Regions from separate parts of the Saccharopolyspora gregorii genome, predicted to be linked through region 3. Evidence: riboswitches for the same ligand, from Rfam matches in the RefSeq annotation. Region 3 holds a riboswitch; each other region holds the start of a gene.
What was found. A riboswitch is a leader RNA that binds a small molecule or an ion and turns the genes downstream of it on or off. The one in region 3 is predicted to bind glycine.

Region 1 (9,723 bases), 1.3 Mb from region 3:
CATCGGCGGACTCCGCGCCGGACGTGCCCACGTCGACGGTGATCACCTCGACGCCCGCGTCGGCGACGAGCCCGGCGACGTAGCGCAGCTCGGCGGCCTTCGTGTCGAACGTGCCCACCACGTAAGCCCGGCCCATCGCACCGCCCCTGCTCCCGGAATCAGCCCGCGAGAACCCTACTGCCGATCCGGCCCCGGCACAGCCCGTTGATCACGGTTCACCGGCCTGGTCCGCCACCGGCGCGGCACGATCCGAGCACCGGGTCCCCGCACGACGACCCCCGGGCCGGTGCTGCGCCGGGGGCCGTCGTGGGGGTGCGTCACTTGCTCTTGCCACCGCCGAGGAAGCGGTTCTTCACCTGCTCGATCTTGGCCTTGTTCTTCGGGTCGCTCGCGTACCGCTTGGCCTGGTCGATCGCCTTCTTGCCCTGCGGGCTCTTGGCGAAGTCGGTCACCTTCTTGAACAACGACATAGCAGCTCCCAGTCGGGCCGGTCGATCACGCTGCACCCAGGTTACCGGCGAATCGGACATCCGATCGAGGGTGTGACCGGGCCGATCCGCCGCGTCGCCGGATCAGCCGAGCACCCCGCCGACCTGGGCGTGCCCCTTGAGCAGGTTGCGGGCGATGGTGCGGCGCTGGATTTCGTCGGTGCCCTCGAAGATGCGCAGCAGCCGGATGTCCCGGTACCAGCGCTCGATGGGCAGCTCGCGGGTGTAACCCATGCCGCCGTGGATCTGCAGCATCCGGTCCACGATCTCGTTCGCCCTGGTGCCGCCGTAGAGCTTCGCGATGGACTGCGCGTGCCGGGAGTCGGCGCCCTGGTCGACCTGCCACGCGGCCTGCAGCACCAGCCAGCGCAGCGCCTCGATCTCCACCGCCGAGTCCGCGATCATCCACTGGATGGCCTGCCGGTCGGCGATGGGCGCCCCGAACGTCTGCCGGGTGCGGGCGTAGTCCATCGACATCTCCATCATCCGCTCGCAGCCGCCGAGGGCGCGGGCGGGCAGCAGGTAACGGCCGCGGCCGATCCACTGCATGGCCAGCTTGAACCCGCCGCCGACCTCGCCGAGCACGTTCTCCTCCGGCACCCGGACGCCGTCGAAGACCAGCGCGGCGGGCTGGCGGTCCCACTCGCCCATGATCTCGATGGGTTCCGACTTCCAGCCGGCGTCCCGGTCCGCGAGGAAGCAGGTGACGCCGCCGTCGGCGCCCTTCTCCTTGTCGGTGACGGCGAAGACCATGGTGAAGTCGGCGTCGATGCCGCCGGTGATGAACGTCTTCTCCCCGTCGATCACCCACTCCGCGCCGTCCTTGCGGGCCGTGGTGCGGAGGTTCTTGGCGTCCGAACCCGCGCCCGGCTCGGTGATGGCGAAGCAGGACTTGCGCTCGCCCTCGATGGTGGGCACCAGGTAGCGCTGCTTCTGCTCCTCGTTGGCGTGGTAGAGGATGTTGTCCGCGTAGCCGCCGAAGCTGAACGGCACGAAGGTGCGGCCCAGCTCGATCTCGATCAGCGCGGTGAGCACGGCGGAGAGGTTCATCCCGCCGTACTCCTCGGGGGTCTGCACGCCCCAGAACCCGGCGTCGCGCGCCTTCTTGCGCAGTTCGGCCAGCTCCTCGCGGGTGAGGCCGCGTTCGTGGTCGCGCTCGCGGCGCAGCACCTCCGGCTCCAGCGGCACCAGCTCGCGCTGCACGAACGTGCGCACCCAGTCGCGGATGTCGCGTTCGGTCTCGGACAGGGAGAAGTCGACCATCGGTGGCGGGTCCTTTCGGCGAGGCCGGTGTGGCGAGGTCGGTGTGGCGAGGTCGGTGTGGCGAGGTCGGGGGTCAGGAGGATTCGGCGATGCGGCTGCGCAGTTCCCGCTTGAGCACCTTGTGGCTGGGACCCAGCGGCAGCTCGTCGACGAACACGACGCGGCGCGGGTACTTGTGGTGCGCGGTCTGCTCCGCGGCCCAGGCGATGATGGCCTTGCCCAGCGCCTCGTCCGGGTCCTCACCGCGTTCGGGCACCACGACCGCGCACACCTCCTCGCCACGCCCCGGGTCGGGCAGGCCGATCACCGCGCACTGCGCGACGGCGGGGTGCCGGATCAGCAGCTCCTCCACCTCGCGCGGGTAGATGTTGTAGCCGTTGCGGATGATCAGGTCCTTCTTGCGGTCCACGATGGCCAGGTAGCCCTCGGCGTCCTTGACGCCCATGTCGCCGGTGCGGAACCAGCCGTCGACGAGCGCCGCCGAGGTGGCCTCCGGGTCGTCCAGGTACCCGGCGAACACGTTGTGGCCGCGGACCACGACCTCGCCGGTCTCCCCGGCGGGCAGCAGTTCGATCCGGTCCTCCACGGACGGTTCGGCGATCTCGACGTCGATGCCCCACAGCGCGTGCCCGACGGTGCCTGCGCGCGGCCCGAACGCGGGCTGGTTCACGGTGGCCGTCGGCGAGGTCTCGGACAGCCCGTAGCCCTCGTGGATCGGGGCGCCGAAGCGCCGCTGGAACCGCTCCAGCACCGCCACCGGCAGCGCCGCGCCACCGGACACGCACATCCGCAGCGAGGACAGGTCGTCGTCGTCCCCGGCGGCCTCCAGCATCCTGATGTACATGGTGGGCACGCCGTTGAGCTGGGTGATGCGGTGGTCCCGGATGAGCCGCAGCGCCTCGGCCGGGTCGAACTTGGGTTGCAGCACCAGCGTCGCGCCCGCCCGGAACGTGGTGTTCAGCGAGACGGTCTGCCCGAAGACGTGGAACAGCGGCAGGCAGCCGAGGACCAGGTCCTCGCGGCGGGTGTCGTTGGCGTCGAAGGCGTTCACCGTCGCGTTGAGCACCAGGTTCAGGTGGGTGAGCACCGCGCCCTTCGGCCTGCCGGTGGTGCCGCTGGTGTAGAAGATCACCGCGGGGTCGTCGGGCGCGCGGGTGGCGAAGGAGCGTTCCGGTTCGGCCGCGGCCGCCGCCTCGCTCAGCGAGTCCGGGGTCTCCGGGCCGGGCACCGACGGGCCGATCGAGACCAGCGGGATGCCGGCGCGGCGCGCCGATTCGGCGGCGAGCGCCAGCTGGCTCGTGTGCCCGACGACGAGCTTCGCGCCGGAGTTGCGCAGCAGATACGCCGCCTCGTCCGGGACCAGCAGCAGCGGAACCGGCACCACGACCGCGCCCGCGGTGAGCACCGCGTAGTAGGCGCGCACGAAATCGATCACGTTGGGCGCCACGATCGCGACCCGGTCGCCCGGCTCGATCCCGCGAGCGCGCAGCGCGGCCGCGTGCGCCCGGACCTGCTCCCACAGCTCGCCGTAGGTCACCCGCTGCTCGCCCTCGACGACCGCGGGGTGCGCCGGGCGCAGCCGCGCCGGCTCGGCGAGGACCGAGGCGAGCGACAGCGTGGTGTGCGGCTCGACCCGCTCCGGGGACTCGTCGTCGTTGACCATCGTCCACCTCCGTGAGGATGCCGCCGGTGCGGGCGGCACGGTCGTCCGCCGTTGGACACCTGACGACTAACGTCGTTAGTTTTGGACTCTAGGACCACCCCGCGCACCGCGGCAAGAGCCGCGCACCGGACACTGATCGACACGATCCGCAGCGGACGCGGACGGGCACGGCGCCCACCGAGGGGGCGCCGACCGGCAGCGGGCAGCAGGCAGGAGCGCGGCATGGGCAGACCCAAGAGCCCCCAACTCACCCGCGAACGCATCCGCGAACACGCGCTGGCGATCATCGACGACCAGGGCCTCGAAGCGCTGTCCATGCGCAGGCTCGCCGACTCCCTCGGCGTCCGCGCCGCCTCGCTCTACAACCACGTGGCCACCAAGGAAGCGCTGCTGCACGACGTCGCCGACGGCGTGATGGGCACCGTCGACACCAGCGGGTTCGACATCGACTGGCCCACCGGCCTCACCCGCTGGGCCCGCTCCTACCGGGCCGCGCTCGCCGCCCACCCCAACCTGGTGCCGTTCATGGCGTCCGGACCGGCCCGCCGGGAGACCTCGCTGCGCCGCGCCGACGCCGTGCACGGCGGGCTGACCAGCGCGGGCTGGCCGCAGCGGTACGCCACGATGATCGGCGCCTCCACCAAGTTCCTGGTGCTCGGTGCGGCGATGGGCTCGTTCGCGGGCGGGTTCGTCGACGACGCCGAGGTCTACGACGAGCGGTTCCCGCACCTGCACGGCGCCCACCTGCTGCGCGAGCACGCCGCCGAGATCGACGACGACAGCTTCGAACTGGCGCTGCGGGCGCTGGTCGACGGCCTCCGCGCCCAGCACGCCCGGCTGTTCCCGCAGCGCTGAACTCCGCGCGCGGCGACGGGATCACGCTCACGTTCGGTTGACTGCGCTGTGTGATCTCCGTAGCGTTCCGGAGCACAACACAACACCGGACTACAACGCCGACGACGTCGTGCGGGAGAGTCTGCGCCCCGCCAGGAGCCCCTGGTCCGTGCAGGATGCGATTCCTGGGTGCAGCGCCGAAGGAGCAATCCTCCCCACCAAACTCTCAGGCCCCGCTACCGCGCGACAGCAGGCGATCACGGAGAAAAGCAGGGACCCGTGTCCCTCGCCCACGGTGCAAGCCGCCCTCGTGCGCGGTGAAACTCTCAGGCCAATGACTCCGGGGAGACCGGCAGCGCACGCCCGCGCCCATCGCCGTCGGAGGACCCCGGATATGGTTTCTGCTGGAAGTGGCCGCAACCGGTCCCCCTCGGACGTGATCGGTGCCCACCAGGAGGAGTTCCGCACCATGACGTCGTCGCCCCCAGCTCCGCGACGGACACCGCTGCACGAGGTCCACGAGTCCCTCGGCGCGCACTTCACCGACTTCGCGGGCTGGCGGATGCCGGTCCGCTACTCGGGGGACACCGCCGAGCACCAGGCGGTGCGGACCGCGGCCGGGCTGTTCGACCTCTCGCACATGGGCGAGATCGAGATCAGCGGCCCGGAGGCGGCCGCCGCGCTGGACCACGCGCTCGTCGCGAACGCGTCCGCGATCACGGTGGGTCGCGCCCGCTACACCATGCTGTGCACCACCGAGGGCGGCGTGCTCGACGACCTCATCGTCTACCGGCTGGACGAGCAGCGGTTCCTGGTGGTCGCCAACGCGGCCAACGCGGCCGTGGTCTCCGCCGAGCTCGCCGAGCGCATCGCCGAGTTCGACGCCGCGCACCGCGACGTCTCCGACGAGTACGCGCTGATCGCCGTGCAGGGACCGGAGTCGGTGTCGATCTTGGCGCCGCTGACCGGCACCGACCTGTCCACCGTGAAGTACTACGCCGGGTATCCCAGCGAGGTCGCCGGGAAGCAGGTGCTGCTGGCGCGCACCGGCTACACCGGCGAGGACGGCTTCGAGCTGTTCACCGCGCCCGAGGACGCGCCCGCGGTGTGGCGCGCGCTGACCGACTCCGGGGCCGAGCGCGGACTGGTCCCGGCGGGGCTGTCCTGCCGCGACACGCTGCGGCTGGAGGCGGGCATGCCGCTGTACGGCAACGAGCTGTCCGCCTCGCTCACCCCGTTCCACGCGAACCTGGGGCGCGTCGTGAAGCTGGACAAGCCCGGCGACTTCGTCGGCAGGGCCGCGCTGGCGGCCGTCGCGGAGGCGCCGACCGAGCGCACCCTGGTGGGCCTGCGCACGGACGCGCGCCGCGCGCCCCGGCACGGCTACCCGGTGCTCGCCGACGGCGCCGAGATCGGCGAGATCACCAGCGGCGCCCCGTCCCCGACGCTCGGCCACCCGATCGCGATGGCCTACGTGGACCGCGCGCACAGCGCGCCCGGTACCGCGGTGCAGGTCGACATCCGCGGCAAGTCCATCGACGCCGAAGTCGTGGAACTGCCGTTCTACCGCCGCAAGGCCTGACGAACGCCCGCAACGGGCTCTCGAAACCTTGACCGGACCGCGCCGGACCCGTCCGGCGCAGCCCAGATCGAACACCAGGAGGCAATTGCTCATGTCGACACCGGACCTGTTCAACGACCGGCTTGCGGTGGTGGATCCGGAGGTGGCCGCTGCTGTGGGGGCGGAGCTGGGTCGTCAGCAGAACACGTTGGAGATGATCGCGTCGGAGAACTTCGCGCCGCAGGCGGTGTTGCAGGCGCAGGGTTCGGTGTTGACGAACAAGTACGCCGAGGGGTACCCGGGCCGCCGGTATTACGGTGGGTGCGAGCACGTGGACGTGGTCGAGCAGTTGGCGATCGATCGGGTGAAGGCGTTGTTCGGGGCGTCGTTCGCGAACGTGCAGCCGCATTCGGGTGCGCAGGCCAACGCCGCGGCGATGCACGCGTTGTTGTCGCCGGGTGACACGATCATGGGCTTGGACCTGGCCCACGGCGGGCATTTGACGCACGGGATGCGCATCAACTTCTCCGGCAAGCTCTACAACGTCGTCCCCTACCACGTGCGCGAGGACGACCACCGGGTCGACATGGACGAGGTGGCCCGCCTGGCGCGGGAGAACCGGCCGAAGCTGATCGTGGCGGGCTGGTCGGCGTATCCGCGGCAGCTGGACTTCGCGCGGTTCCGCGAGATCGCCGACGAGGTCGGCGCCTATCTGATGGTCGACATGGCCCACTTCGCGGGTCTGGTCGCCGCCGGGTTGCACCCGAGCCCGCTGCCCTATGCCGATGTGGTCACCACGACCACCCACAAGACCCTCGGCGGGCCCCGGGGCGGGGTGATCCTCTCCGCGAGCGAGGAGTTCGCGAAGAAGTTCAACTCCGCGGTCTTCCCCGGCCAGCAGGGCGGCCCGCTGGAACACGTCATCGCGGGCAAGGCCGTGCTGTTCAAACTCGCCGCCACCCCGGAGTTCGCCGACCGCCAGCAGCGCACCCTCGACGGCGCCCGCATCATCGCCGAGCGCCTCCTGCAAGACGACGCCCGCGCCGCGGGGGTGTCGCTGGTCTCCGGCGGCACCGACGTCCACCTCGTGCTGGTCGACCTGCGCCACTCCGAACTCGACGGCAAGCAGGCCGAAGACCGCCTCCACACCATCGGCATCACCGTCAACCGCAACGCCGTCCCGAACGACCCCCGACCCCCCATGACCACCAGCGGCCTGCGCATCGGCACCCCCGCCCTGGCCACCCGCGGCTTCACCACCACCGAATTCACCGAAGTCGCCGACATCATCGCCACAGCACTCCAACCCACCATCGACGAGGAGACGACGACCGCGCTCGCCGGCCGCGTCCGCGCACTCGCCGAGAAGTTCCCGCTCTACGCCGATCTGTAAGCGAACCGTTTCGCGGAGATGTCCTCCGCATTGATCGGCCCGACGCGAACGCCGCATTTCCTCCGGAAATGCGGCGTTCGCCGTTCCCGGTACCACCAGTCGGAGCAAAAAACGATTCATCTCCGCCGTAACGGCAGGTCACAGGCGAATATCAACGGACAAAGCTCGCAGATCGCCACCGCTGGAAGAATCGATCACGATTCCAGCCCCTGTCGGGAAGAGCAGGACCGAACGTGGCACAGTACCGGTCCACAAGAATGAATCCTCCTTCCCTCCGCAGGAGCACGGCGATGAGCGAACCCGTCCCCGAGGAATACCGCAAGGACCTGAGCAACCGGCACATCAACATGATCGCCATCGGCGGGGCGATCGGCGTGGGCCTGTTCCTCGGGTCCGGCAAGGCGCTGAGCCAGGTCGGTCCCGGCCTGATGCTGATCTACGCCATCGCCGGCGTGATGATCTTCTTCGTGATGCGGGCCCTCGGCGAACTCCTGATGTACCGGCCGGTCAGCGGTTCCTTCGCCGAGTACGCGGGCGAGTTCATCGGTCCTTGGGCCAAGTTCGCCACCGGCTGGGGCTACTGGCTGGTGTGGATCGTGACCGGCATGGCCGAGATCACCGCCGTCGGCAAGTACTTCCAGTTCTGGTTCCCGGAGCTGCCGCAGTGGATCCCCGCCCTCGGCGCGCTCATCGTGCTCAGCGGCGTCAACCTGATCGCGGTGAAGCTGTTCGGCGAGTTCGAGTTCTGGTTCGCGCTGATCAAGGTCGTGGCCATCGTCGGCATGATCGTGCTGGTCGCGCTCATCCTGGTGTTCGGCTTCAGCGACGCGGGCGACACCGCCGCGGTGAGCAACATCTGGTCGCACGGCGGCTTCTTCCCCACCAGCCCGGTCTCGGCGCTGCTGGCGTTCCAGATCGTCATGTTCGCGTTCATCGGCGTCGAGATGGTCGGCCAGACCGCCAGCGAGAGCGCCAACCCGAAGACGGTGCTGCCGAAGGCCATCAACGCGGTGATGCTGCGGATCCTGATCTTCTACGTGGGCGCGCTGGCCGCGCTGACCGCGCTCGTGCCGTGGACCAGGTTCAACGCGGACACCAGCCCGTTCGTGCAGGCCTTCACGCTGATCGGCATCCCGGCGGCCGCCGGGGTCATCAACTTCGTGGTGACCACCGCGGCGCTGTCCTCCTGCAACAGCGGTATCTTCTCCACCGGCCGCATGCTGCGCACCCTGTCCGAGGACGGGCACGCGCCGCGCGCCGTCGGCAAGCTGTCCTCGCGGGCGGTGCCGTCGCGGGCCATCGCGATCACCTTCGGTTCGATGCTCATCGGCGTAGTGCTCAACTACGTGGCGCCGGAGCAGGCGTTCACCTACATCACCAGCGCCAGCACCGTCGGCGCCCTGTTCACCTGGGGCATGATCGTGATCGCGCACCTCGGGTTCCGCCGCCGGATCGCGCGCGGCGAGATCGAGTCGACCACGTTCCGGATGCCGCTGGCGCCGTACTCGAACTACGTGGTGCTGGCGTTCCTGGCGATGGTCGTGGTGCTGCTGGCGTTCGACTCGGAGACCCGGATCGCGCTGTACATCACGCCGCCGCTGGTCATCGCGCTCGCCATCGGCTACGCCGTGTCCCGGCGGCGCGGCAGCGGCACCGGCGATCGGGAGACCGTCGCCCGCACCTGAGCCGGCCCGCTCCTCGACGGCGGAGGCGCCCCCTCGACGCGGGGCACCTCCGCCGTCGCCGTTCCGCCGGGTGAAATTGGTGCTTCCGCCGGGTTCACCGGGTGGGCCGCCCGGGGGAAGATCGTCGCCATGCACCCGGCCTCCCGCGTGCTGGTGATCAGCCGGAGCGCGCAGCAAGAACGCAGCATCCAGCGGGACGGCCTGCTCGTGGTGCTCACCCAGATCGCCAACGCCGTCATGTGCTCCGGGGCCGCGGTGCTGTGGTGGACGTGGACGCCGGGCCCGTCGCGCTGGCTGGTGGCGGTGCCGGTCGTGGCGGTCGCGTGCAGCTGCTACGTGGCGCGGGCGCAGCTGCGCTGGCGGCGGATCAACCGGGACATGTTCCACCTGCAGGTGGCGTTGACCGACGCCGGCGTCACCTACGCCTCCGCCGCCGGGACGTACTCGGCGCCGTGGTCGGCGGTGCGGCAGGTGCGGTTGCGCACCCACCGCGCCCGGTCCCCGTACGTGGTGATCGACGTGGACGGCTGGGGCGGCCCGCTCAGCGAGTGCGCCGGGACCGACCGGCTGGCGCTGACCCTCACCGGCACCGGGCTGCGGCCGCGGGAGGTGAGCCGCGCGGTGCACCAGCTCAGCGGCGGCCAGGTCACCACCCGCAACTGACCCCGACCGTCCGAACTCGCGGCTCGAACGGGCCGCTCAGCCGCGCCCTCCCACTAGCACAGGTGTGTTAGTTTGGGTTGGTGGTGCGGCGGATCGATCAGGAGGCGCGGCGGCGGGACATCGTCGCCGCCACGTGGCGGACCCTCGAACGCGGCGGGCTCGCCGAGGCCTCC
Region 2 (9,723 bases), 1.9 Mb from region 3:
GACGTTCCCGCGGATGGCGTTGGAGTACGGGCACACCGCGTCGGCCTGCTCGGTGAGCTGCCGGGCCTGCTCCTGGTCGACGCCGGGGAGGCTGACCGACAGCGTGACCTCGAGCGCGTACCCGCCCGCGCCGTTGCTGCCGATGCCGACCTGGGCGGTCACCGAGGAGTCGGCGATGTTCGCCTTCGCCTTGCGGGCGACCAGTTGCAGCGCGCTGTGGAAGCAGGCTGCGTAACCGGCGGCGAACAGCTGCTCCGGGTTCGTGGAGTCGCCACCGGGGCCGCCCATCTCGCGCGGGACCGCCAGGTCGAGGTCGAGCACTCCGTCGGAGGAGCGGGTGCGGCCACCGCGCCCTTCCCCGGTCGCGGTCGCTTCGGCGGTGTACAACGCTGCCATCTCAGTCTCCTTGTGTCGTGGTCCCGCGCAGGAGTTCGTCGGTGATGGGGACGCCGTCGGCGACGGCGGCCCTGGCCCGGTGCGCGGCCTGGTCCACGTTGGCGGTGAGCCGGTGCAGCGTGGAGCGCAGCGCCAGCACCTCCTCGAGTTCCATGCCGCTGGCGGCGAGCACCCGGTTCGGGATCTGCTCGGCGTGCTGCCGCAGCTCCCGCCCCCGCTCGGTCAGTCCGATCTCGACGGACCGCTCGTCGCGGGTGCTGCGCCGCCGGTCCACCAGTCCGCTCGCTTCGAGCCGTTTCAGCAGCGGCGACAGCGTCCCGGAGTCCAGCTTGAGCATCGCCCCGAGGTCCTTGACCGCCAGCGAGTCGTGTTCCCAGAGCACCAGCATCACCAGGTATTGCGGGTAGGTCAGTCCCAGCTCGTCGAGGAACGGCCGGTACAGGTTGGTGAAGGAGCGCGACGCGCTGTAGAGCGCGAAGCACACCTGCTGGTCCAGCGACAGCGCCGAGTCCGCGCTCATCCCCGCCTCCTGCACGTGGCCGACATTAGCCCCAATTCAAGTTGCGCGCAACTGAGTTGTGCGCATCCTAAATTCTGCAAGGGAACCTCCCCGTCATCCGGAGCCACCACCGCGCGGCCCGCCGGAACACCACCGCCGCACTCCACCACACCGGCCACCACGGCTCCGGACGAGGCCGAGCGTGACAGGAAGGTTCCCCTCATCGCACCGGTGACAGGAAGGTTCCCCTGCTCGCATCGACTCACGCCGGTGGTCCACGCCTGCGACGTGACAGGAAGGTTCCCCTGCTCTCACCGCCCCGCGCGGTTTCGAGCGCCGGGCGAGACGAAGCGCTCTCAGCACTCGATGACGTTCACCGCGAGCCCGCCGCGAGCGGTCTCCTTGTACTTGACCTTCATGTCGCGCCCGGTCTCCCGCATCGTCTTGATCACCTTGTCGAGCGACACGAAGTGGCTGCCGTCGCCGCGCAGCGCCATCCGCGTCGCCGTGACGGCCTTGACCGCGGCGACGGCGTTGCGCTCGATGCACGGGATCTGCACCAGCCCGCCGATGGGGTCGCAGGTGAGGCCGAGGTTGTGCTCCATCGCGATCTCGGCGGCGTTCTCCACCTGCCACGGCGTCGCGCCCATCGCCTCGGCGAGCCCGGCGGCCGCCATCGAGCAGGCCGAACCGACTTCGCCCTGGCAGCCGACCTCGGCACCGGAGATCGACGCGTTCTCCTTGAACAGCACCCCGATGGCACCGGCGGCGAGCAGGAACCGGATGACGCCCTGCTCGTTCGCCCCCGGCACGAAGCGCACGTAGTAGTGCAGCACCGCGGGAACGATGCCGGCGGCACCGTTGGTGGGCGCGGTGACGACCCGTCCGCCTGCCGCGTTCTCCTCGTTGACGGCGAGCGCGAACAGGGTGAGCCATTCCATGGCGTCGTCCTGCTCGCCGAGGTTCGCCCGCAGCGCGGCGGCGCGCCGCTTCACCCGCAGCCCGCCGGGAAGTTCCCCGTCGTTGCGGCACCCGTTGTCGACGCACTCCTGCATCACGGACCAGATGTGCAGCAGCCGGGCGCGGACGTCCTCGGCGGAGCGCCAGGACAGCTCGTTGTCGAACATGACGTCGCTGATCCGGGAGCCGGATTCGGCGACCCGGGCGAGCAGTTCGTCGCCGGTGCGGAACGGGTGGCGCACCGGCGTCTCGTCCGGCTTGATCCGGTCGGTGCCGGTGGCCTCGTCGTCGACGACGAATCCGCCACCGACGGAGTAGTACACCGCGGACCGCAGTTCCCCACCTGCGCCGAACGCCGCGAACCGCATCCCGTTGGGGTGCAGCGGCAGCGACCTGCGCCGGTGCATCACCAGGTCGCGGTCCACCGAGAACCGGATGTCGCGCTCCCCCGCCAGCAACAACCTGCCGTCGGCGCGGATCGTCTCCACCCGTTGTTCGACGGCGGCCGGGTCGACCGTCTCCGGGTCGTGCCCTTCCAGGCCGAGCAGCACCGCCTTGGGGCTGCCGTGGCCGTGCCCCGTCGCGCCGAGCGAACCGAACAGCTCGGCCTTCACCTTGTCGACCTGACCGAGCAGACCGTCGTCCCGCAGCCGCGCGGTGAACATCCGCGCCGCCCGCATCGGGCCGACGGTGTGCGAACTCGACGGGCCGATGCCCACCGAGAAGAGGTCGAAGACGCTGATCGTCACAGCTCCGTCCCCCTCAGCCCCGGCCTACTCACCACCGGTGAACTGGGCGTACTCCTGGGCCGTGAGCACAGCACCGGTCTGCTCGGCACGCACTTCGAGCAGCCAGCCCTCGCCGAACGGATCCGAGCCGATCACCGCGGGGTCGTCGGCGGCGGCCGCGTTGACGGCGACGACCTCGCCGGTCACGGGCGCGAACAGGTCGCTGACGGACTTGGTCGATTCCAGCTCACCGCAGGAGGCGCCGGATTCGATCCGCTCGCCCACCTCGGGCAGCTGCACGTAGACGATGTCGCCGAGCGCTTGGGCCGCGTACGGGGTGATGCCGATGCGCACCAGGTCGCCGCGGTCCTCGATCCACTCGTGCTCTTCGGTGTAGCGCAGCTGTTCGGGCAGGGACATGGAGGCTCCTCACCATCGCGGGCACGGGTGTGCCCTGGGTTCGCGGGCCTCCCCCTCTGTTTCGGGACCTGAGAGCTTCGCCGCGGTGGTTCGCGGCTTGCACCGTGGGTGCGGCGCCGGGGCGCGCGCTTTCCAGAGTGGCCTCGCCCGAGCGGTCATGGGTGCCTGAGAGTTTTGCGGGGAGGGTTTGCTCCTTCGGCGCCCTGCGTTGCGCAGGGTCTCTCCCGCTCGGGTTCTGCGGCGCTGTGCGGTTGTGGTCGTGCCCGGCAACGATAAACGGACGTGGGCGGGTGTCAACGCCCAGCCGCCCGGATCACAGCGAGGAAGGGAACCTTCCGGTCACCGGTGACCGGAAGGTTCCCTTCCTCGCGGCGGGGTGCGGACGCCGGGCGGATGATGCTGGGGTCGGTGTTCGGTCGTGGTGTCGGGAGGCGGACCGGGTGAAGGTCGCAGTGCCGCGTGAGGTGAAGAACCACGAGTACCGGGTGGCGTGCACCCCGGCAGGGGTGCACGAGCTGGCCGCGCGGGGGCATGCGGTGTTCGTGGAGGCCGGCGCCGGGCTCGGTTCGTCGATCCCCGACGAGGACTACGCGGCGGCGGGCGCGACGATCGTGCCGTCCGCGGCGGACGCGTGGGCCGAGGGCGAGCTGGTGCTGAAGGTGAAGGAGCCGGTGGCCGAGGAGTTCCCGCGGCTGCGGGCGGGCCAGGTGCTGTTCACCTACCTGCACTTGGCGGCGTCGGCGGAGTTGACGGACGAGTTGCTGCGCGCCGAGGTGACGGCTCTCGCCTACGAGACGGTGCAGACGGCGCGCGGCGGGTTGCCGCTGCTGGCGCCGATGAGCGAGGTCGCGGGCAGGCTCGCCCCGCAGGTCGGCGCGCAGGCGCTGCTGACCCCGCAGGGTGGTCGCGGTGTGCTGCCGGGCGGCGTGCCCGGGGTGCCGCCTGCGCGGGTGGTCGTGATCGGCGGCGGGGTGGCCGGGTTGAACGCGGCGCGGGTGGCGTCGGGCATGGGCGCCCAGGTGCAGGTGCTGGACACCGACGTGGACCGGCTGCGGGAGATCGACGCGGCGCACGGGGGCGCGATCCGCACGGTGACGTCGAACGCGTACGCGGTGGAGTCGGCGGTGCGGGCGGCGGACCTGGTGATCGGCGCGGTGCTGGTGCCGGGTGCGAAGGCGCCGAAGCTGGTGTCGAACGAGCTGGTAGCGCGGTCGAAGCCGGGCAGCGTGCTGGTGGACGTGGCGATCGACCAGGGCGGGTGCTTCGAGGATTCGCGGCCGACGACGCACGAGGATCCGACGTTCCGGGTGCACGGTTCGGTGTTCTACTGCGTGGCGAACATGCCGGGCGCGGTGCCGAACACCTCGACGTACGCGTTGACGAACGTGACGTTGCCGTACGTGCTGCGGATCGCCGATCAGGGCTGGCGGGCGGCGTGCCGGGCGGATGCGGCGCTGGCCCGGGGCTTGAACGCGCACGGCGGGCTGCTGGTGAGCGAGGCGGTGGCGCTGGCGCACGGGCTGCCGAGCACGGCCCCGGACGCGGTGCTGGTCTGAACCGATCCGCAACCGCGAGACCATCCGAGACCACTGCGCGGCGAGACCGGCGAGTTTCACTCGTGGAGGTGAGAACACCCCGGAAGGGGTTAGAGGGCGGCCCGCTCAACCGGCCTGGGGGTCACCGGGAGCAGGCCGCCAGGTCCCAGTGTAGGACACGAACGCTTGATTTCCGACGTGCGCAGCGTGACGAACGCCCGGTTCCCCGCCACGACCGGAAATCCACTCGACCGAGTGAGTTCGGTGCAGTCGGCCGGGTGAGCTGCCGATGGGAGTGCGCCAAGCCGCGGCGATCTGCGGCGGTGCTCGTCGCGGGCGCCACCGGGGCCCGCGTTCTCCGCCCCGATCAGCGCGCGCGATGACCGTACGACGCGGGGAGTGGCACGTGGACGACGCGAAGATGCGGGAGGCCGTCCTGGACCGGCTGGCCCGGCTGGAGCGGGTGGCCGTCGAAGGCGGCACCGAGGAGCTGTTACCGGTCGCCAGGTCCGAGCTGCACCGCCTCACCAGCGGGCTCCGGGCCCTGCTGGAGGCTCACCACCCGGATGCCGACGGCCGCTGCCCCGCCTGCTCCGGCGCGGTGCGCAGCCGCAGCTGGCCGTGCGAGTCGTGGCTGATGGTGCACCGCGGCCTCATCGGCGACCGCACCGCGCCCGCCGCCCCGACCGGCCGCCACGGCCCGGCGGACGAGCCCGGCCCGGACGCCGAGGGGCGGCAGCCCACCGGCCGCTGGCCGAGCAGCGCACCGGTCCGCCACCACCGTTCCCCCCGCCCCGAGGACGGCCGGCCCGCCGCGGCGCGCCGGCCCGGGCCGGAACGGCCCATCGCCTGGCCGCAGCACGGGACCGGTTGATTTCCGAACTCCTCCCTGTCGGCGCGGGCCGGTCAGGCAGGATGGGACCGGCCCCGCGCCCGAGCGTGATCGTCCGCGTCCCGCGCTCGCGAGCACCCTGCGGGGCCGAGCGACGATGGAGGAGCGTGTGCACGACGGCAGCGGCCGGATCCTGGTGCAGAACCTGAGCAAGAACTTCGGGCCGGTCAGCGCGGTCCGCGACCTCAGCTTCGCCGTTCACCCCGGTGTGGTGACCGGGTTCCTCGGCCCGAACGGATCCGGCAAGACGACGACGCTGCGCATGGTGCTGGGGCTGGTGAACCCGACGTCGGGAACCGCCACCGTCAACGGGGTGCCCTTCGCGCAGCTGCGCAACCCCGCCACCGTGGTCGGGGCGGTGCTGGAGGCGCAGAGCTTCCACCCGTCCCGCACGGCGCGCAACCACCTGCGCTGCTATTCGGCGGCGATGAACGTGCCCGACCAGCAGGTCGACCACGCCTTGGACCTCGTCGGGCTGACCGGCGCCGCGAACCGGGCCGCGGGCGGCTTCTCGCTGGGCATGCGGCAACGGCTGGCGCTGGCCACGGCGCTGCTCGGCGATCCGCAGGTACTGATCTTGGACGAACCCGCCAACGGGCTCGACCCGGAGGGCATCGCGTGGCTGCGCGGCTTCCTGAAGTCGTTCGCCGCGTCCGGGCGCACCGTGCTCGTCTCCAGCCACCTGCTGCGCGAGATGGAGCACACCGTCGACCACGTGGTGATCGTGAGCCGCGGCGAGTGCGTCTACAACGGCGACCTGGACCAGCTGCGGGCGCAGCAGCGCAACCGGGTGCTCGTGCAGGCCGGTGATCCGCAGGCGCTGGTGAACGCGCTGCAGGCGGCCGGGCTGGCGGTCGAACCGCTGCCCGACGGGCGGATCGCCGTCACCGGCTCCGACTCCCGGTCGGTGGCCGAACTGGCCCTGCAGGCCGGGGTCGCCGTCTACGGGATCCAGGAGGAGCAGGTCGACCTCGAACGGCTGTTCTTCCAGCTCACCAGCGGCCAGTACGTCGGCAACCAGCACCCGCCCGGCGGTCCGCCACCCGGCACCGGCGGCTGGGCACCGCCCGGCGGCCCCAACCCGTACCAGCAGCACGGCGGATTCGGAGGTGGCGCCTGATGGACGGCCTGGTCAAGTCCGAGTTCCGGAAGCTCTTCACCACCAACCTGTGGTGGGCGCTGCTCATCCCCGTGGCGCTGCTGAGCTTCGGCGCCAGCTGGATGGGCACCGGGTTCGGCTACATGTCCTCGATCGAGCAGGAGATCGGGCGGCCGCTGCCGCTGGGCCTGCTCACCATGTCGATGTCGACGAACTTCAGCACGATCTTCGCCGGTCTGGTGGGGGCGCTGGCGTTCGCCGGGGAGTACCGGAACAAGAGCATCACCACCACGTACCTCACCGGCAACCCGCGCGGGGCGGTGCTCGGGGCGAAGCTCATCGCCTACACCAACCTCGGCCTGCTGTACGGGCTGGTCAACGTGCTGTCGGCGAGCCTCGGCGCGATCGCGGGCGCCGGGCTCGACGGGTTCGGCGAAGGTCCGGACTGGCTCATCGTGTGCGCCGCCGGGCTCCTCGCGATGGTGCTGTGGACGCTGCTCGGCGTCGGGTTCGGCGCTCTCGTCGCCAACCCGGTGATCGTGATCATCGTGCTGCTGGTCTACAAGTTCGTGTTCGAGTTCATCGTCGACCTGTTCCTCGTCGGCTCCGACGCGTCCGGGGTGAGCGCCTACCTGCCGGGGGCCGCGGGGAGCGGGATCGTCGGCAACCTCGCCGTACCGATCTTCATCAGCGCCACCGCCGGGCCCGACGAGCAGTACGTGCCGCAAGGGCTGTTCGAGGTGCTGCACTTCGTCTTCGGCGGGTCCTACGGGCATCCGTGGTGGCTGAGCATGCTGACCTTCGCCGGGTACGCGGCGCTGTTCGTCCTCGGCGGCTGGTACTTCAGCGGGCGGCGCGACATCACCTGAGGTGGCGCTGTTCGATCGGAGGGGATCTTCCTGCTCGGGTGGGGAGGTCCCCTCTTTCGTGCGGGGCGGTGGCAGGAAGGTTCCCTTCATCGCGCCTGTGATCGAAAGGTTCCCTTCCTCGCACCCGTGACAGGAAGGTTCCCCTCATCCCACCTGTGATCGAAAGGTTCCCTTCCTCGCACCCGTGACAGGAAGGTTCCCTTCCTCACGTCGATGACCGGAAGGTTCCCCTCCTCGCTCAGGTGAGCGCCGGTGCGCCGCCGCCGCGCCCCCGGATCCCCGTCGTCCCCGGCACCTAACCTGGCCTGGTGAGCGACTCCGGCAGCGAATGTTCCCGTCCTGGTTGGATCCGCCGATTGTTCGCCGCCTGCCGGCGGCACCCGGTCGCGATGCTGCTGGCGTTGGGCGCGTCGGTGGCGGCGGTGGGCTTGGAGGCGCTGGTCCCGCTGATCACGAAGACGGCGGTGGACGACGCGGTGGCGGGCGATACCGACCGGTTGTGGTGGTTCGCGGCGGCGTTGGCGGGGCTGGGGGTGTTCCGGTTCGGGGCGGCGTTCGTGCGCCGCTATTCGGCGGGCCGGTTGGCGCTGGACGTGCAGCACGACCTGCGGCGCGCGGTGTTCGGCTCGGTGCAGCGCTTGGACGGCGGCAAGCAGGACGCGTTGCGCACGGGCCAGGTGGCGTCGCGGGCGATCAGCGATCTGCAGCTGGTGAACGCGCTGCTGTCGATGGTGCCGCTGGCGGCCGGGACCGTGGTGCTGATGGCGTTCGCGCTGGTGGCGATGGTGTGGTTGTCGCCGCTGCTGACGTCGGTGGTGCTGGTGGTGGTGCCGTTGATCGCGGCGGTGTCGGCGCGCAGCAAGAAGCGGTTGTTCCCGGCGACGTGGTCGGCGCAGCAGCGGGCGGCGGACATCGCCCAGCAGGTCGAGGAGACGGTGTCCGGGGTCCGGGTGGTGAAGGGCTTCGGCCAGGAGGCCCGCGAGGTGGCCCGGTTGGAGTCGGGTGCGCGCCGGTTGTTCGCGGAGCGGCTGCGCACGGCGCGGATGACGTCGCTCCCGCAGGCGAGCTTGTCGGTGCTGCCCGCGGCGGGCCAGGTGGGGGTGCTGGGGCTCGGCGGTTGGATGGCGCTGCACGGCCAGGTGGGGCTGGGCACGTTCGTGGCGTTCGCGGCGTACGTGGCGATGTTGGGCGGCCCGGCTCGGATGATGGCGAGCGTGCTGGTGCAGGGCCAGTTGACGCGGGCGGGCATGGAGCGGATCACGGATCTGATCGATTCGCGGCCGGACGTGCGGGACCGGCCGGGTGCGGTGGCTCTGCCGGAGGTGCCGCTGCGGGTGCGGCTGGACGGGGTCGGTTTCGGCTACACCCGGGACCAGCAGGTGTTGCGGGACGTGTCGCTGCTGGTGGAGCCGGGCGAGACGGTGGCGCTGGTGGGTCCGGCGGGGTCGGGCAAGTCGACGGTGTCGTTGTTGCTGCCGCGGTTCTACGACGTGCAGCACGGTGCGGTGCGGATCGGCGCGGCGGACGGCGGGGCCGAGCACGACGTGCGGGACCTGCGGCTGGAGTCGCTGCGTTCGGCGGTGGGCGTGGTGTTCGAGGAGGCGTTCCTGTTCTCGGATTCGATCCGCGGGAACATCGCCTACGGGTGCCCGGACGCGACGGACGCGGAGGTGGAGGCGGCGGCGCGCGCGGCGGAGGCGCACGGTTTCATCGCGGCGCTGCCCGAGGGTTACGGGACGCTGGTCGGTGAGCGGGGCCTGACGTTGTCGGGTGGCCAGCGCCAGCGGGTGGCGTTGGCGCGGGCGCTGCTGTCGGATCCGCGGATCCTGGTGCTCGACGATGCGACGTCGGCGGTGGATCCGGCGACGGAGGCGGCGATCCACGACACGTTGCGGTCGGTGACGGCGCAGCGCACGACGTTGTTGATCGCGCACCGCCGGTCGACGTTGGCGTTGGCGGACCGGGTCGCGGTGCTGGACGCGGGCCGGGTCGTGGACGTGGGCACGCAGGAGGAGCTGCGGGAGCGGTGCGGGTTGTTCCGCTCGCTGCTGGCCGGTCCCGGGGAGGAGATCGACGCGGCGGGTGCGGCGGAGCCGGATCCGGTGCCGGCCGATGCGGCCCCGACCGCGGAGCTGTGGCCGGCGGCGGAGGAACCGGAGCGGACGCGCGCGGTGGCGGTGCCGGGCGGGGTGCGCGGTACTCGCGGCGGTTCGGGTGCGGCGACGCCGTTGACGCCGGAGCTGGCGGAGGGCCTGCGCGCGCTGCCGCCGGCGGTGGCGGCGCCGCGGCTGCCCGGGGTGGACGCGACGGCGCCCGATCCGGGGT
Region 3 (9,723 bases):
TCGGCCAGCCCGTCTCGGTCTGCCACCAGTGGTCCACCACCGGCACGCCGAGGGTGCGCACCGCCCACTGGTAGGTCTCCGGGTCCAGCCGCTCCCCGGCGAGGAACAGCGTGCGCAGCGAGGACAGGTCGTGGTGGGCGAGCTCGGCCGCCTCCGGATCGACCCGCTTGATCGCCCGGAAGGCGGTCGGCGCGGTGAACAGCGCCTTCACCCCGTGCTCGGCGATGACCCGCCAGAACGCCCCCGCGTCCGGGGTGCCCACCGGCTTGCCCTCGTAGACCACGGTGGTCGCCCCGGCCAGCAGCGGGCCGTAGACGATGTAGGAGTGCCCGACGACCCAGCCCACGTCGGAGGCGGTCCAGAACACCTCCCCGGGCCCGATGTCGTAGATGGCGCCCATCGACCAGCGCAGCGCCACCGCGTGCCCGCCGTGGTCGCGCACGACGCCCTTGGGGCGGCCGGTGGTGCCGGAGGTGTAGAGCACGTACAGCGGGTCGGTGGCCGCCACCGGCACGCAGTCGGCGGGCTCGGCGGCCGCCAGTGCTTCGGCGGCGTCGGCGTCGTCCGGGCCGAGCTCGGCGCGCGCCCGGTCGCGCTGGAACACCAGCACGCCGCCGGCCGGGCGGTGATCGGCCAGCCGCAGCGCCTCGTCGACGATCGGCTTGTACTCCACGACCCGGTTCGGCTCCAGCCCGCAGGAGGCGGCCACCACGATCGCCGGGCGGGCGTCGTCGATGCGGGCGGCGAGCTCCTTCGGCGCGAAGCCGCCGAAGACCACCGAGTGCACCGCGCCGATCCGCGCGCAGGCCAGCATCACCACCAGGGCTTCCGGGATCATCGGCAGGTAGACGATCACCCGGTCGCCCTTGCCGACGCCGCGCGCCCGCAGCGCCCCGGCGAAGCGGGCGGTGCGGTCCAGCAGCTCGCGGTAGGTCCAGCGGGACACCTCGCCGGTCATCGCCGAGTCCCAGATGACCGCGGCCTGCTCGCCCCGCCCGTCGCGCACGTGCCGGTCCAGCGCGTTGAAGCAGGTGTTGAGCACCCCGTCCGGGAACCAGCGCCCGGACTCGTCCAGCGCCCTGCTCGGCGCCCGGTCCCAGTCGATGCCGGTTGCGGCCTCCAGCCAGAACCCCTCGGGGTCGGCGAGGCTGCGCCGGTGCGCGTCGGCGTGGGCACCCATGGTCGAGACCTCCCGCGGTATGTGTGGGACGGATGCCGGTGGTCTACCCGAAGGGGGCCGTTCGCGCCAGCACCCACGCGGCGCCGGCGAGCGGTGGCGGCGACGCGCCGGGTCCGCGGACGTGGCGCCCGCGTGCCCGACAGTCCACAATGGTCGATCGACGGGAGGGGTGGTTTCCGGTGCGGCGACCGAACATCGCGGGTTCCTGCGACGAGCGGTCGGTCGCGTTTCGGCCGCGCCGAACCCGTGCACTTTCAAGATCATCCATTCGGCGTCGGGTCGCTCCCGCTGGGCGCAGGCCAGGCGGATTCGGCGGAACTCCCGGTCGCCAGTCGAACACAATGCGTGGGTGGGGAGGCGGTCGGTCGACGAAGGGGTCGGTCTGGCCGACGACCGTGATGGAGGTGTCAAGCTTTGACCAGCGTGGAGACGACTCACCGGGACGGCATCACCGACGGTGACGACGACGCGGCGGAACTGCCCACCACCCCGTGCAGCGTGGTGTGGAGCGGTGGGCACTCGTTCGTCCTCGAAGGCGTGGGCGGCCGCGCCCGCTGGGCCGGCGTGGACGACCGCGGCCGGGCCCGCTTCCTGACCGACGCCGAGATGCGGCGCCGCGGCTGGAGCCACGACCGCCGCTGACCGGCCGCGCACCCCTGGCCGCCCCGGCCACCGCGAGGGGGGTGTGGCACCCTGATCGGTGCGGGCGCCCCCGGGTGCCCCGGAGCCGCAGGCGCAGGTGAGCGCTTCGCGGCGGAACGCACAACCGCGTCAGGGGAGGGCTGTGGTGCAGGACGCCGACGGCACCACGGCCGGATCCGAAGGCCGAGGTGGAGCGGGCGATCCCGCGTCCCCGGAGCCGGACGGCCCGCGGATCGGCACCGGCGGGCAGCCCGGGACCGAACCCGCTGCGGAGCCCGCCGCGGGCCGGGGCGAGGACCCCGCCCAGCCGCCCGACCCGGGCATCGCCCGGATCAAGGAAGTCGCCGCGAGCGTCTGGGACGACCCGTGGCTCACCTGGCCCAACCTGCTGAGCGTCGTACGGCTCGCCGGGGTCCCGCTGTTCCTCTGGCTGCTGCTCGGCCCGCAGTCCGACCTGCTGGCGCTGCTGGTGCTGGTGGTCAGCGGCGCGACCGACTGGCTCGACGGCAAGCTCGCCCGCTGGCTCGACCAGTACAGCCGCGTCGGCGAGCTGCTGGACCCGGCGGCCGACCGGCTCTACATCGTCGCCACGCTCGTCGCGTTCGTGCTCCGCGACGTGATCCCGTGGTGGGCCGCGGCCGCGCTCATCGGCCGCGACGTGGTCCTCACCCTGTGCCTGCCGGTGCTGCGCTGGCACGGGTTCGAGCCGCCGGAAGTGCACTACCTCGGCAAGGCCGCCACGTTCTGCCTGATGTACGCGTTCCCGCTGCTGCTGCTCGTGCAGGAGGACTTCGCGTTCGCGGGCGTGGCGCGGCCGATCGCCTACGCGTTCACCTGCTGGGGCGGCGCGCTGTACGTCTGGGCGGGGGCGCTGTACCTGGTGCAGGTGATCGCCGCGGTGCGCGCGGCCCGCACGCTGAAGACCTGATCGTTCCAGTTCCGGGCGGTGCCGACCCGATCACGCTCGGCCGCCTTGCGGCCGGGAGCGGCCCCGACCTAGGCTCGCCTGGCCCGTGGCGATCATCGCGCGGGTGCGGCGGCACCTCGCCCCGCCCACGGCACGACGAGGAAGGCGGGACCCCAGTGGCCCCGGACGGGATCAAGTACACCCAGGAGCACGAGTGGGTGCGGCGCACCGGCGACGACACCGCGCGCATCGGGATCACCGACTACGCCCAGCAGCAGCTCGGTGACGTGGTGTTCGTGCAGCTGCCCGAGGTGGGCGAGACCGTCGAGGCCGGTGGCGGCATCGGCGAGGTGGAGTCGACCAAGAGCGTCTCCGACATCTACGCCCCGCTGGCGGGGGAGATCGTCGCCCGCAACGACAAGCTCGACCAGGAGCCGGAGCTGGTCAACTCCGACCCGTTCGGCGACGGCTGGATGATCGAGATCAAGCTCTCGGACCCGGCCGCGATCGACGGACTGCTCAGCGAGAGCGACTACCAAGGCATCATCGACCAGGGATGATCGTTGATCTCGGGTTCGCGAACGGCGTGAGGTGGGAGTCCCGCGTCTGCGGCCTGCGACGGCACGGTACGTTTGAACGCACTTGCACGACCCATCCGCGCAGAGGAGAGCTCAGGTGAGCCAGAACGACGGGCCCGGCGGCGTTCCGCCGGAGCAGTCACCGGAGACCACCTCGGTCTTCAGGCCGTTCCTCTCGGAGCCGGAGAGCACCGAGAGTGCGACCCCGGAGCCAGCGGCCTCCGGGGTCGATGCGCTGCCCGCCGGGGCTGCCCTGCTGGTGGTCAAGCGCGGCCCGAACGCCGGGTCGCGGTTCCTGCTCGACAGGGAGACCACCAGCGCCGGACGCCACCCGGACAGCGACATCTTCCTCGACGACGTGACGGTGTCCCGTCGGCACGCCGAGTTCCGGCGAGAGGGCAACGACTTCGTCGTCGTCGACGTCGGCAGCCTCAACGGCACCTACGTCAACCGGGAACCGGTGGACACCTCGGTGCTGGCCAACGGCGACGAGGTGCAGATCGGGAAGTTCCGGTTGGTGTTCCTGACCGGTCCCATCGACGATCAGGGCCGCTGAGCCGGACGTTCCGCGGACAGAACGCATCGGGGCGACGCCATCCGGCGCCGCCCCGATCGTTCTCGGCGGTGATCGTTGCGAGCGATCTTCGAGCCGGTGGTTCCCGCACTCCGGAACGGGTTCTGCGGGATGCCCTGCGGTGTATCGTGGCGGAGGACATCGTTCGCGTCGCGAGCGGTCGGCGCCCCCGGGTGCCGGGCGCCCGGATCCGGGGCGGTCCGCGGCGGAAGCGTCGCGGGAGCCGCGTCCGGTGAGCACCCGCGGGTGCCGCGGAACCGGTGCGCAACGGCGTCAACGACCGCCCCGGTCCGGGGCGGACAACGGAAAGGCCCGGTACCGGCGACACCGTCGGTGCGAGGCCGGGAACGAGCCGGAAAAGCCGTCCACCGAGCGGAAAATCCGGGCGGGGACGACGGCCGGAGGTCGGCGTGTCCGCCGTATCGCGGGTAGCGTCAGAGGCGTCGGTGCGCGATCCTCGACCAAGGATGTCACGCTTCGGCGCGCTGGAGGAGGCGATGTGTCGATGAGCAGCGAAATGCGCGTCGTCGGCGTGCGAGTGGAACTACCAGCCAACCAGCCGATCCTGCTGCTGCGCGAGACCGAGGGCGAGCGGTACCTGCCGATCTGGATCGGATCGGTGGAGGCCACCGCGATCGCGCTGGAGCAGCAGGGCGTGCGACCCGCCAGACCCCTCACCCACGACCTGCTCAAGGACGTCATCGGCGCCCTCGGGCGGGACCTGGAGCAGGTGCGGATCACCGACCTGCAGGAGGGCACGTTCTTCGCCGAGCTCATCTTCGACGGGGACGTGCGGGTCTCGGCGCGGCCGAGCGACTCGGTGGCGCTGGCGTTGCGGATCGGGGTGCCGATCCACGCCGACGAATCGGTGCTGGACGAAGCCGGGTTGATCATCCCGGACGAGCAGGAGGACGAGGTCGAGAAGTTCCGGGAGTTCCTGGACTCGGTCTCGCCGGAGGACTTCCGCGGCGCGGACACCTGATCGCGGCGGGCGGGCGCACGACCCGCCCCGCCGCCCGCGTCGTCGTGAGGGGCTCCTGGTGCAGCTCGCACCGGGAGCCCCTTTCGCATGCCGGGGCCCGCGCGGGTGCGGCTTCGGGTGCGGTGCGTGCGCGAAGGCGGGGCGTGCGTCACACCCGGGGTGGGCGGGCGTCCCCGCGCGTCGCGTTGACCCGCCCACCGGGCGGGCTTACCTTCGGAGTGCGCGAATCGCCCCGATGTGATTTTCCAGGTCGGGGAAGGTCAAACCCCCGGTTCCATGATCGTCCTCGCGCTCGGGTGATGATCATGCGACGAGCCGGGTTCGGTGGTTCGCCGGCTTCGGCCGGGCGGAGGGAGGCAGGCGTGGTGGAGCGAGCACCTGGCGAGGATGCCGCCGCGGAGGGGTCGAAGCCGTTCCCGGAGACCGCGCTGCCGGACGAGCTCGTCGGCTACCGCGGCCCCGCGGCGTGCCAGATCGCCGGGATCACCTACCGGCAGCTGGACTACTGGGCGCGCACCAAGCTGGTCGGGCCGTCGATCCGCGGCGCCGCCGGTTCCGGGTCGCAGCGGCTGTACTCGTTCAAGGACATCCTGGTGCTCAAGGTCGTCAAGCGGCTGCTGGACACCGGGGTCTCGTTGCACAACATCCGGGTCGCGGTCGAGCACCTGCGCCACCGCGGGGTGGAGGACCTGGCCCGCATCACGCTGTTCAGCGACGGCACGACGGTCTACGAGTGCACCTCCGCCGAAGAGGTCGTGGACCTGCTGCAGGGCGGCCAGGGCGTGTTCGGCATCGCGGTCAGCGGCGCGATGCGCGAGATCACCGGCACCATCCACGAGTTCCCCGCCGAGCGCGCCGACGGTGCCGAGCCGGACGAGCCGGTCGCCGACGAGCTGTCGCGGCGCCGGGACCGCCGCATCGGCTGATCGCCGAGGCGCGCTAGGCCCGCCGTGGCCGCCGTGCCGTCCGGCGCGGGTCCGGCGGTCTTGCCGCCACCAGGTGCGCGGGCCACCTATCGACCCGATCGGCCGCTCTCGCCGTGCGCGGGCCACCGTTCGGCCTGTTCTGGTCCCGCCCGTCGGGCGCAGGCGCCGATCGGCCCGTTCGGCCCTTCGTGCGCAGGCGCCGATCGGTCTGTCCGGTCCCGCTCGCCGTGCGCGGGCTGTCGGCGGATCCGGCCAGGCCGTCCTGGCGCCCGTGGCCGTCGCGTCACCGCCCGTCGATGTCACGCCCCGTGCCGCTGGGATGATCGGGCGGGATGAAGATCGCACCGTTCGGCCGTCACCGGATCGGGTAAGCTGCTGTGCATCGCCGACCCCGCGCGGGAGAGTTCGCCGTTGACCTGGTCAGCGGCGGCGCCGAAGGAGCAAACCCTCCCCGACAACCTCTCAGGCCTGCTGGACCGCACGGGCGAGATACCTCTGGAAAGCGGGACCACCGACGTGGTTCCCCGCCGACGGTGCAAGTCCGGTCCGCGGACCGGGTGAAGCTCTCAGGCGTTCGCGTCGCGGACAGTGACAGAGGGGGAGAGCAGCACACGTGCTGCCGCCCTGTCCGTCGCGATGAATGAGGTGTGGCGATGACGACCGAAGACCGCATCCCGCTGGCCGCCCTGGAACACGGCACTCCGTTCGCCGACCGCCATGTCGGGCCGCTGCCCGCTGAGCTGGCCCGGATGCTCGACGTGATCGGCGTCGGCTCGCTGGAGGAGCTGGGGCAGTCGGCGGTGCCCGACGGCATCCGCGAGCGGGACCTGCAGCTGGCGCTGCCGGAACCGGCCACCGAAGCCGAGGCGCTCCAGCAGCTGCGCGACCTGGCCAGGCTGAACAGCCCGCACACCGAGATGATCGGCCTGGGCTACTACCCGACGATCACGCCGCCGGTGATCCGGCGCAACGTGCTGGAGAGCCCCGCCTGGTACACGGCGTACACGCCGTACCAGCCGGAGATCTCGCAGGGCAGGCTCGAAGCGCTGCTGAACTTCCAGACCATGGTGGCCGACTTGACCGGCGTGCCGGTCGCGAACTCGTCGATGCTCGACGAGGCCACCGCGGCGGCCGAGGGCATGACGCTGGTGCGCCGTGCGGGCCGGGCCAAGTCGCCGCGGTTCGTGGTGGACGCCGACGTGCTGCCGCAGACCCTCGCGGTGCTGCGCACGCGGGCGGAACCGCTGGGCATCGAGGTCGTGGTGGCGGACCTGTCCGCGGGCGCGTCGGCGCTGCCGGACGGCGAGTTCTTCGGGGCGCTGCTGGCCTACCCGGGTGCCTCCGGGGTGGTCCGCGACCACCAGGCGGTCATCGACGAGGTGCACGAGCGCGGCGGCATGGTGGTGGTCAGCGCCGACCTGCTCGCGCTGACGGTGCTGCGCGCCCCCGGTGAGCTGGGCGCGGACGTGGTGGTGGGCACGACGCAGCGCTTCGGCGTCCCGATGGGCTTCGGCGGCCCGCACGCCGGCTACATGGCGGTGCGCAAGGGCATCGAGCGGCAGTTGCCCGGCCGGCTGGTCGGGGTGAGCGTCGACGCGGACGGGAACCAGGCCTACCGGCTGGCGCTGCAGACCCGCGAGCAGCACATCCGCCGGGAGAAGGCCACCAGCAACATCTGCACCGCCCAGGTGCTGCTCGCCGTGGTGGCGGGCATGTACGGCGTGTACCACGGTCCCGCCGGGCTGCGGGCCATCGCGAAGCGGGCGCACCGGATGGCGGCGGTGCTGGCCGAGCGGCTGCGCCGCGGCGGGGTGCGCATCGTGCACGCCGAGTTCTTCGACACCCTCGTCGCCGAGGTCCCCGGCCGGGCCGCCGAGGTGGTCCGCGCCGCGCGGGACGGCGGCATCAACCTGCGCCACATCGACGACGACCACGTCGGCGTCAGCTGCGACGAGACCACCACCCGGGAAGCGCTGGTGCGGGTCGCGGAGGCGTTCGGCATCGCCGGGGGCTCGCTGGCCGGCATCGACGAGCTGGACGCCGAGACCGACGACGCGCTGCCGACCGCGCTGCTGCGCACCTCCGAGTACATGACGCACCCGGTTTTCCACGCGCACCGCTCGGAGACCTCGCTGCTGCGCTACCTGCGCCGCCTGTCCGACTCGGACGTGGCGCTGGACCGCAGCATGATCCCGCTGGGCTCCTGCACGATGAAGCTCAACGCGACCGCGGAGATGGAGCCGATCACCTGGCCGGAGTTCGCCGAGCTCCACCCGTTCGCGCCCGCCCAGGACGCCACCGGCCTGCTGGAGATCGTGCACGACCTGGAGCGCTGGCTGGCCGAGATCACCGGGTACCACTCGGTGAGCCTGCAGCCGAACGCGGGCAGCCAGGGCGAGTTCGCCGGGCTGCTGGCCATCCGCGCCTACCACCACAGCCGTGGTGCGGCGGCGCGGGACGTGTGCCTGATCCCGGCGAGCGCGCACGGCACCAACGCGGCCAGCGCCGTGATGGCCGGGCTGCGCGTGGTCGTGGTGCGCTGCGACGACCAGGGCAACATCGAGCTCGACCACCTGCGCGAAGTCGTCGACCAGCACCGCGACGACCTCGCCGCCATCATGATCACCTACCCGTCCACGCACGGCGTGTACGAGGACACCGTGGAACAGGTGTGCGGGCTGGTGCACGAGGCGGGCGGCCAGGTCTACGTGGACGGCGCGAACCTGAACGCGCTCATCGGCCTGGCGCGGATGGGCGAGTTCGGCTCCGACGTCTCGCACCTGAACCTGCACAAGACGTTCTGCATCCCGCACGGCGGCGGCGGTCCCGGCGTCGGCCCGATCGGGGTGCGCGAGCACCTGGCGCCGTTCCTGCCGAACCACCCGCTGCAGCCCGCCGCGGGACCGGAGACCGGGGTGGGGCCGATCAGCGCCGCGCCGTGGGGCAGCGCCTCGATCCTGCCGATCTCCTGGGCCTACGTGCGGATGATGGGCTCCGACGGGCTGCGGCGGGCGACGCTGACGGCCGTCGCCGCGGCGAACTACGTGGCGCGGCGGCTCGACGAGCACTTCCCGGTGCTCTACACCGGCTCCGGCGGGTTCGTCGCCCACGAGTGCATCCTGGACCTGCGGCCGCTCACCAAGGCCTCCGGCGTCACCGTGGACGACGTGGCCAAGCGGCTCGCCGACTACGGGCTGCACGCGCCGACGATGTCGTTCCCGGTGGCGGGCACGCTGATGGTGGAGCCGACCGAGAGCGAGAACCTCGCCGAGCTGGACCGGTTCTGCGACGCGATGATCGCCATCAAGGGCGAGATCGACAAGGTCGCCGGCGGCCACTGGCCCGCCGACGACAACCCGCTCGTGCACGCTCCGCACACGGCGGCCTCGCTGGCCGGGCCGTGGGAGCACGCCTACAGCCGGGCGGAGGCGGCCTACCCGATGGGCACCGGGGCGCCGAAGGTGTGGCCCGCGGTGCGCCGGATCGACGGGGCGCGCGGGGACCGGAACCTGGTGTGCTCGTGCCCTCCGCTTTCGGCCTACGAGGGCTGACCGCGGCGCGGGGGTGAGCGGGAGCCGCCGCTGATGCACTACGGTGGGCGGCTCCATCCGATCGCCTCCGAGAGGAGTGCAGCAATGCTCACGATCAGCGAGAGCGCAGCCGAGGTCATCAAGGTCGTGCTGGCCGGCGGTGACTCGCCCGAAGGATCGGGGCTGCGCATCGCCCCGGTCGCGGACGAGGCCGGGCAGGCCGAGTTGCAGGCGTCGATCGCCAGCGAGCCGCAGGGAGACGACCAGGTGTTGGAGGAATCCGGTGCCCGGGTCTTCCTCGAACCGCAGGCGGCGTCGCTGCTGGGCGACAAGGTGCTCGACGCCGAGCGCGACGACAACGGCGAGCTGAACCTGGCCGTCCGGGACTGAGCCGCAGCGACCCG

Region 1: it holds a riboswitch for glycine, as region 3 does, so the genes downstream of both, gcvT (glycine cleavage system aminomethyltransferase GcvT) here and gcvP (aminomethyl-transferring glycine dehydrogenase) in region 3, are expected to answer to the same signal.
Region 2: it holds a riboswitch for glycine, as region 3 does, so the genes downstream of both, gcvH (glycine cleavage system protein GcvH) here and gcvP (aminomethyl-transferring glycine dehydrogenase) in region 3, are expected to answer to the same signal.

The regions. Positions count from the first base shown of each region.
Region 1 is NZ_CP059556.1:1,697,364-1,707,086, reverse strand. It holds gene H1226_RS07530 (Tm-1-like ATP-binding domain-containing protein) at 1-136, opposite strand, end outside; gene H1226_RS07525 (hypothetical protein) at 318-470, opposite strand; gene H1226_RS07520 (acyl-CoA dehydrogenase family protein) at 573-1,751, opposite strand; gene H1226_RS07515 (long-chain-fatty-acid--CoA ligase) at 1,825-3,414, opposite strand; gene H1226_RS07510 (TetR/AcrR family transcriptional regulator) at 3,637-4,269, shown strand; glycine riboswitch at 4,372-4,500, shown strand; glycine riboswitch at 4,501-4,599, shown strand; gene gcvT (glycine cleavage system aminomethyltransferase GcvT) at 4,718-5,830, shown strand; gene glyA (serine hydroxymethyltransferase) at 5,922-7,202, shown strand; gene H1226_RS07495 (amino acid permease) at 7,493-8,887, shown strand; gene H1226_RS07490 (PH domain-containing protein) at 9,017-9,550, shown strand; gene H1226_RS07485 (TetR/AcrR family transcriptional regulator) at 9,631-9,723, shown strand, end outside.
Region 2 is NZ_CP059556.1:1,094,609-1,104,331, reverse strand. It holds gene H1226_RS04750 (organic hydroperoxide resistance protein) at 1-396, opposite strand, end outside; gene H1226_RS04745 (MarR family winged helix-turn-helix transcriptional regulator) at 398-916, opposite strand; gene H1226_RS04740 (L-serine ammonia-lyase) at 1,252-2,604, opposite strand; gene gcvH (glycine cleavage system protein GcvH) at 2,629-3,003, opposite strand; glycine riboswitch at 3,053-3,144, opposite strand; glycine riboswitch at 3,146-3,240, opposite strand; gene ald (alanine dehydrogenase) at 3,444-4,559, shown strand; gene H1226_RS04725 (hypothetical protein) at 4,918-5,412, shown strand; gene H1226_RS04720 (ABC transporter ATP-binding protein) at 5,528-6,550, shown strand; gene H1226_RS04715 (ABC transporter permease) at 6,550-7,398, shown strand; gene H1226_RS04710 (ABC transporter ATP-binding protein) at 7,788-9,723, shown strand, end outside.
Region 3 is NZ_CP059556.1:3,009,910-3,019,632, forward strand. It holds gene H1226_RS12930 (propionyl-CoA synthetase) at 1-1,180, opposite strand, end outside; gene H1226_RS12935 (hypothetical protein) at 1,604-1,822, shown strand; gene H1226_RS12940 (CDP-alcohol phosphatidyltransferase family protein) at 2,145-2,750, shown strand; gene gcvH (glycine cleavage system protein GcvH) at 2,906-3,289, shown strand; gene garA (glycogen accumulation regulator GarA) at 3,405-3,863, shown strand; gene H1226_RS12955 (bifunctional nuclease family protein) at 4,387-4,863, shown strand; gene H1226_RS12960 (MerR family transcriptional regulator) at 5,169-5,789, shown strand; glycine riboswitch at 6,176-6,278, shown strand; gene gcvP (aminomethyl-transferring glycine dehydrogenase) at 6,443-9,340, shown strand; gene H1226_RS12970 (HesB/YadR/YfhF-family protein) at 9,425-9,709, shown strand.